DNA from 2 places in the Clostridium sp. 29_15 genome. Region 1 is predicted to be linked to the other one. Evidence: riboswitches for the same ligand, from Rfam matches in the RefSeq annotation. Region 1 holds a riboswitch; the other holds the start of a gene.
What was found. Region 1 has a riboswitch for lysine ahead of BHW04_RS05000 (YfcC family protein). Riboswitches for the same ligand answer to the same signal wherever they lie in the genome.
Positions count from the first base shown of each region.

Region 1 (4,227 bases):
CTATATCACTTGAGCCACCTGTAGCTTTACCTGGATTTATATCTGTAATACCTAATGCTCTTAAGTTCTCATTAAACATCTCTGATAATTTTTCATTAGTCTTTAAATCATCATAAGGTAATTCATATCTTTCCATTTCAAGAGTTGCCCCAGTCATTAAAGCTGCACCTTCTGCAATCTTCTTAACTTTTTCTATAACTTCAGTTACTCTTTCCTTAGTAGAAGCTCTAAAATAAAAATCAGCAACTGCTTCATCTGGAACTATATTAGCTGCAACTCCACCTTTTGTTATTATTCCATGCATTTTAACATCTGGTGTTACATGTTGACGAAGTGCATCTATTCCATTAAATAATTGAATAACGCTATTTAATGCATTGATTCCTTTCTCTGGACAAGATGCTGCATGAGCTGTTTTACCTTTATATATAAATCTTATTGGATATAAAGCACTGCTTGATCCACTTGCTCTAGTTTCTCCATCTGGATGAACTATCATTGCTGCATCTAATTCATCAAATACACCTGCTTCTGCTAAAATAACTTTTCCTCCATTAGTTTCTTCTGCTGGTGTTCCGTATACTATAATCTTTCCACCAATTTCATTTAAAACTTTACTTAAAGCCACTCCTGCACCTGATGACATAGCACCTATCATGTTATGTCCACATCCGTGTCCTATTTTAGGTAATGCATCATATTCACATAAATACCCTATAGTCATTCCTGGTTTTCCACTATCAAAAGTTGCTTTAAATGCTGTATCCATATCTGCTATTGGACACTCTACTTGGAAATTATGCTCTTTTAAAAATGTAGTTAATGCTTCAACTGCCTTGTATTCTTTATTTCCTAATTCCGGATTATTGTATATATAATCACTAATTTTAGCTAATCTTTCTTTAATTAATTGACCTTCGTTATATATTATAGTCTTCATTTCTTCTTTCCTCCCATATTTAAATTAATTGTAAAATAATTTATTTAAGTAAAAGCTAAAAGTGAAAAGATAAAAGTTACTGAATTTATTCCTTAACTCCTACCCCTTCACTCTTAACCGTTAACTTTTAACTTCTTAAGCCCAACCCATCAACATAGCACAAGTTATAAATATTATAGCTAGTGCAAATAATATAATTTGTAATGGCATTATCCACTTAAACCATTTAGAATATGGTACTCCAGCCATTCCTAAACATGCCATTAATACTCCTGATGTTGGGAAAATAGCATTTGAGAAACCATCTCCTAATTGGAATATTAATACTGTTGTTTGTCTTGATATTTCAAGTAAATCACCTAATGGTGCTAATATTGGCATAGTTAATGCTGCTTGTCCTGACCCTGAAATAACGAAGAAGTTTATAAACATTTGAACTGGTAACATTACACATGCAGCTAGTAATGATGGTAATTTACCTATAAATGATGATAAACCAAATAATATTGTATCTATGATTTGAGAATTTTCTGCTATTATTACTATAGCTCTTGCAAACCCTATTACCATTGCAGCTCCAATCATATCTTTGGCTCCATCTATAAATGCTTCTGCCATTTCATCAGCTTTTAATCCACCAACTATTCCTGCAAATATTCCAGTTATTAAGAATACTGCAGCTATTTCTGGAATCCAAAATCCTTCTTTTAATACTCCCCATATGATAACTGCTAAACAAACACCAATTGAAGCAATTATTATTTTATGTGCAAATGTAAATTTAATTTCTTCATTTTTATTTTCTTTTAATTTTTCACGTTTTTCTTCATCTAATTTATACACTGGGCTAAGCTCAGGATTCTTCTTAATTTTTTTTGCATAAACCATTAAGAATATAACTGCTACTGTTGTAGTTATAACCCATGTAATAGTACGATATACTACTCCAGAGAATAAAGGTATTTCAGCTATAGATTGCGCTATTCCTACTGTAAATGGATTAAGCATAGCTGTTGCAAACCCTACAATACACCCTAAATAACTTATTCCCACTGATAATATACTATCAAACCCTAAAGCAAGCATTAACGGAAGTAATATTGTTATAAATGGTATAGCTTCTTCAGTCATACCAAATGTTGCTCCTCCAAGAGAAAATAAAGTAAATATAATAGGAATTATTAATAACTCATTTCCCTTAAAAATATTAACAACCTTAGCTATAGCTGAGTCTATTGCCTTTGTTCTAGTTATTAAACTAAATGCACCCCCAACTATAAATAAGAATGCTATAATTTCTGCTGATTGTTGAATTCCTTCTACTGGTGCTTGCATCACTTGGAACAACCCTTGTGCTTCATTTTCAACATACTGAAATGAACCATTTAAAACTACAGTTCTAATTTGTCCATTAACTTCAGTAGCTACTCTTTCATATGTACCACCTGGCACTATATATGTTGCTATTGCCATTAAAATTATTATTGAAAAAATAATAACTAATGTATGTGGAACTTTTATTCCACCATTAAATCTTTTCCAGAAACCTTGTCTTTCTTTACCTGATACATTTTGCATTATTTTAAAATCCCCCTATTTATAATATTTTGTCACAATAGTTTGAAAAAAATAATTTTTTAAAAAATTTTAACTAATAAGTAATAGCTATTCACATTTAATTTTAAAATAATAAAAAAGCCTTGAGCTTCTCACTCAAGACTATATAATCACTAAAATACCAAATATTATAATAAAAGTATTATTATCAATAATATAATCGTTAAGTAATAGCTCTTCACAAATTAATTTGTGACAGTTTTATGTATATTTTACATAACCCCAACACTACAGTTTCAAAGCATCAACTATATGTTTCGGCGAAATTTCCTTTCAATTTACATCTTTGTGCTTACCTCCGTAAATCTACTCTTAAATATCGCAACCTCTATCAACTTCATAATATAATTCTCTCTTAACAATATACAACTTTTTTTCTTAAATGTAAAGTATATTTTCTGCATAATTATAAATTTTTCGTGCTTTTATATTATATTTCATCAATATTTTTTTAATTTATACTACTTTTATAATAGATAAAACTATATTAAGTATAAATTATTTTTCCCTATAATTTATAATTTTAAGTTGATGTAAAGCTCTAGTTGCCATAATATATTTTACTAAATCATCAGTGTTATCATCAAAATTTACAACTACAACTCCATCAAACTCAAGACCTTTAGCATAATAAGAAGGTACTATAACTTTTCCCCCTCTATAAATTATATCTGCTTTATCAAAAGCCATTATTTTAGTGAACTTTTTAAGTTCTGGTGCTATTATTTGAAGTTCATTTTTATCTTTTGTTATAACAGCTATATTTTCATAGTTTTCATCATCATATTCTTCTAAGGTTTCTAGAATAGTATCAATTAAATCTTCTTTATCATTAATTTCAATTTCTTCCACATCATATTTACCTTTTCTTACAAATGGAACTATAGCATTTTCATCTAATAATTTACTTGCATATTCCATAATTTGTTGTGTTGACCTGTAACTCTTATTTAAATCAAATCTCTTAACAAATTTTCCATAAATATCTTCTAATCTTAACATGGCAGGTACTTCATCAATCTTTACAAGTCTTTGGTTAACATCACCTACAATAGTATAGCTTCTACAACCAGTTAATCCTTGCAGCACTAAGAATTGAAGCATGCTATAATCTTGAGCTTCATCAATAACTATATGTCTGATTTCTGCCTTAGATTTCTTTCCATCAAGCTTAATCATTAAGTATAGTATTGCTGGAAGATCTAAGTATGATAACATATCTATGTTCATAAACTTCTTATAAATATCAACTATACTTTCATTATCTATCCAATTCTCTAGATCTGCTTTTACATTCATCACTTCTCTTACAACATCTCTGATGTCATTACGTCTTTTAAATTCTAAATTATTTTGCTCAATATTCTTTTCATCATCTGACATTACTTCAAGCTTAGCTTTAAATTCAGCATTTATTTCTCTTACCTTTTCATCTCTCTTATCTTTTAATTTTGATATAAGAACTCTCTTAACTTTTTGACTTCTTCTAAATAAAGGCATATATTTATAGTGTTTTTCAAATAATTCTTCTACTTCATTTAATGATACTATTTCTTCATCAAAGGCATTAAGTGCTTGTAGGTTAAAGTATTCATTTTCAAACTCCATACATTTTTTATCAAGGAACTTAATGAATTCTTCACTTGATTTATACCTGATTTCTTTTACTA
Region 1 covers NZ_MNRT01000024.1:38,236-42,462, reverse strand. The annotation lists gene BHW04_RS05005 (M20 family metallopeptidase) at 1-940, opposite strand, end outside; gene BHW04_RS05000 (YfcC family protein) at 1,076-2,518, opposite strand; lysine riboswitch at 2,721-2,896, opposite strand; gene BHW04_RS04995 (HelD family protein) at 3,056-4,227, opposite strand, start outside.

Region 2 (4,227 bases), on a different contig from region 1:
CTATTTCTGCTTTTTCACGTTTCTTTTCTCCATTTCTTCCATGAACATAGTAGGTATCATCAGAAATAGATTCCTTGATGGTGTCAGCCAGTAGTAGAGCAGTTCCACTTGGTGAGTCCACTTTTTGGTTATGGTGTTTTTCAATTATTTCTATATCATAATTTTGATATAGTAGAGGTGAAATTTTCCTTAGTAAAGAATTTATTAAATTAATACCTAATGACATATTGGCAGATTTAAAAATTGGAAGAGTTTTACTAGAATCTTCAATTAACTTTAAATCTTCATCAGTGTAACCAGTGGAACATAATACTAAAGGCTTTTTTGTACTAGTTGTTAAAGCTAGTAAGTCTTTTAAAGCATCAGCTCTAGAAAAATCAAGAAGAACATCGTAATGAATATTTACGTCTTCAGTATTTTTAAAAATTTTAAACTCAGATTCTTTAGGAAATTTATCAATTCCAGCAACTATTTTTAAAGATGGAAATTCGCTTATAACATTTTGTATTACATTTCCCATTTTTCCGGAACATCCACTTAATAAAATTTTAACCATTTAAAAACTCCATTCTATATTAAGCCGTAATTTTTTAAAGTACTGCATAATATTGTTTTATTTTTTTCGTCCATTTCATAAAGAGGCAATCTTAATTCTCCAACTTCTTTTCCCATCAAGTTAAGAGCAGTTTTTACTGGTATAGGATTTGTCTCCATAAATAAATCATTTGTTAGTTTGAGATATTTTAACTGCAAAGCTAAAGATTTGTTAATATCACCAGTTAAATATGACATTACCATTTCATGAACAGCTTTAGGAACTATATTTGCTAGTACAGATATAACTCCAATACCACCTAGTGCTAGAATTGCAGTAACTTGATCATCATTACCAGAATAAATATCTAATTTATCACCACATAAAGCTTTTATCTTTGCAATTTGGCTTATATTGCCACTGGCTTCTTTTACAGCTGTCATATTGGAAAGTTCAGATAATTCTAGTAAAGCTTCAGGTGTGATATTCATATTCGTTCTTGAAGGAACATTATAAAGGATTATTGGTGTGTTTACAGCATTGTTAATAGCTTCAAAGTGTTTAAATAATCCTTTTTTATTTGTTTTATTATAATAAGGAGTTATAACAAGAAGTCCATCTACACCAACAGATTCTGCAAACTTACTCATTTCAATTGAAGCAGCTGTATTATTTGAACCAGTTCCTGCAATTACAGGTATTCGTCTATTTACAGTATTTATAACAAATTGGATAGCATCTTTTCTTTCAGATTCACTCATTGTTGTAGCTTCACCGGTAGTACCACAAACTATTATTGCATCAGTACCTTCAGCAATCTGCCATTCAATTAGTTCTTTAAACTTAGGAAAGTCTATTCCATTTTCATTGAAAGGTGTTATTATAGCAACACCAGAACCTTTAAAAACTGTCATATTAACCTCCGTATAAAATAATTATTTAATTATTTCTTCTGCAATTTGTATTGCATTAAGAGCAGCACCTTTTCTTATGTTATCCCCTACAACCCATATATTTAATCCGTTATCAATGCTGAAATCTCGTCTTATTCTTCCAACATAAATTTCATCTTTTCCTGAAACTTGAAGTTGTGTAGGGTATTTAAGTTCTTTAGTATCATCATATACCACTATGCCTTTAGTTGATTCTAAAAGTTTAACTACATCGTCAAGTTCATATGGTTTTTCTAATTCTATATTTATGCTTTCGGCATGACAGTTTAGTACTGGAACTCTTACGGCAGTAGCTGTAATCCTTATGGAATCATCATGAAGAATCTTTTTAGTTTCGTTAATCATCTTTATTTCTTCTTTTGTATATCCATTATCTAAAAATACATCAATATGAGGAAGACAATTTTCTGCAATAGGGTAAGGGAATTTTTTAGGTTCTACTCCTTTTAATCCATCTTTTAAATCAGCAATACCTTGCATACCTGCACCAGATACCGCTTGATAAGTTGAATAAACGACTCTTTTAATACCGTAGGCATCTTTTAATGCTTTTAAAGGTAGCATAGCTTGAATAGTAGAACAATTTGGATTGGCAATTATACCATTGTTCCATTTAATGTCTTCCGGATTTACTTCAGGAACTACTAAAGGAACATCTTTAGCCATTCTCCATGCACTGGAATTATCAATTACTGTTGCACCATACCTTACAAAGATTGGTGCAAATTTTAAACTTGCATCTCTGCCAGCTGAAAATAATGCCAAATCTATTTTTTTATCTTTTATATTTTCTTCAGAAGTTTCATTTACTATATATTCTTTATCTCTGAACTTTAGATATTTTCCAGCTGAACGTTTTGAAGCAAAAAGATATAACTCATTTATTGGAAAATTTCTTTGTTCAAGAATTTCTAAAAATTTTCTTCCAACATTACCTGTTGCACCAACAACTGCTACATTATACATGTAAATTCCCCCTTAAATTTAAACGCTTATTAGCGTATTAATAATAAAAAATTAGAAGCTTTGAGCAAAATCACTCAAAGCTTCTAATTTTTTTATATTTTATATAAATATTTATTAGATTTCTTTAAATGATAGCTCTCCACAAAAATGTGACAGGAATACATATATTATATGAACCCCCAGTAAATAGCTGTAAAGCATAGGCTATTTACTTCGGCGATAAATCCTTTCCCATTAAATCATTGTGCTTAGCTCTTTAATAGTACTGATAAGTATCGCGCCTCTATCTTGCAATTATTTATTAGATTAGTTTGATTATATATGTTATTTATAAACAATGCAAGATTAAAATTGAAATAAATATATATAATACAATATATGTATAAAAATGTAATTTAATCTTTGAATATTTTATATTTTTATGGAGAAAATACATATATTACTTTGTAGGGGGAATAGTTATGAGCAAGACACCGCTAAAAAAAATTATAAAATCTAAAATTAAAACTAATAAAGAGCTTACAGCACAAGAACTTTTAAGAGAAAAAATCAAATATGAAATTGCTGACGAATTAGGATTAAAAGAAAAAGTTGATCAATATGGATGGGGAGGACTCACAGCTGAAGAAACAGGAAGAATAGGAGGTATTATGACCCGTAGAAAAAAAGAACTAAAAATTCCAACTAATGATGAGATACTAGGAAGAAAATAATGGATTGACTAATTAGTGGAATACATATATTATAATTCTTAGAAATTATAGATTAATGTAGAAGAAATATTTCTTCTACATTAATTTTTAAGTAGCTGTAAAATTTATAGCAAGGGGGAATAGTATGGCTTATGGAGAATTTGCTAAAATTTATGATGATTTAATCAATGAAGATATTAATTATGACAATATGATTAGCAGAATAATTGAAATATGCAATGAATATAATATTGAATACAAAGATTATCTTGATGTTGCTTGTGGTACTGGAAATGTTACTGTAAGACTAGCAAAGTATTTTAAAGATGTATATGCCGTAGATTTATCTGAAGATATGCTGAGAGAAGCTTTTAATAAATTTAAGGAAAATAGAATTAAAGGTAGGATAATTTGTCAAGATATGACTGAAATGCAGCTAAATAGGAAGTTCGATTTAATTACATCAGTTTTAGATTCTACAAATTATATTACTGACGAAGATGATTTGAAAAAATATTTCAGTTCTGTTAAAGAGCATTTAAAAGATGACGGGATTTTTATTTTTGATGTTAATTCATATTATAAGTTATCAGAAATATTAGGTAACAATATTTATACATATAGTGAAGAAGATGTTTTCTACATATGGGAAAATGTTTTTGAAGATGATATGGTTTCAATGTTTCTTACCTTCTTTGTAAAGCAAGGAGAACTTTATGAAAGATTTGAAGAGGAGCATTTTGAAAGAGCATATAGGGAAGAAGAGCTTGAAAGTGCTCTATCAAATTGTGGATTAGAGATAATAAATAAGTTTGATGGATATAGTAATAATAAGGTTCAAGCAAGTAGTGAAAGAATAGTATATGTAGTTAAAAAAATATAACTATATTAAATTTAGGAGGAAGTATAGATGGAAGATAAGATTATTAATGCGGTAGCTATGGATGGAACTGTTAGAATAATAGCAGGAACAACTACAAATTTAGTAGAAAAAGTAAGAGAAATTCATGAATGTACACCAGTAGCAGCTGCAGCACTTGGAAGAATGATTACTGCAGGAGCATTATTAGGTACTACTTTA
Region 2 covers NZ_MNRT01000042.1:105,508-109,734, reverse strand. The annotation lists gene dapB (4-hydroxy-tetrahydrodipicolinate reductase) at 1-556, opposite strand, end outside; gene dapA (4-hydroxy-tetrahydrodipicolinate synthase) at 571-1,449, opposite strand; gene BHW04_RS11305 (aspartate-semialdehyde dehydrogenase) at 1,471-2,454, opposite strand; lysine riboswitch at 2,579-2,748, opposite strand; gene BHW04_RS11300 (small, acid-soluble spore protein, alpha/beta type) at 2,916-3,167, shown strand; gene BHW04_RS11295 (class I SAM-dependent DNA methyltransferase) at 3,292-4,029, shown strand; gene hslO (Hsp33 family molecular chaperone HslO) at 4,057-4,227, shown strand, end outside.
Region 2: another riboswitch for lysine. It lies ahead of BHW04_RS11305 (aspartate-semialdehyde dehydrogenase); the one in region 1 lies ahead of BHW04_RS05000 (YfcC family protein).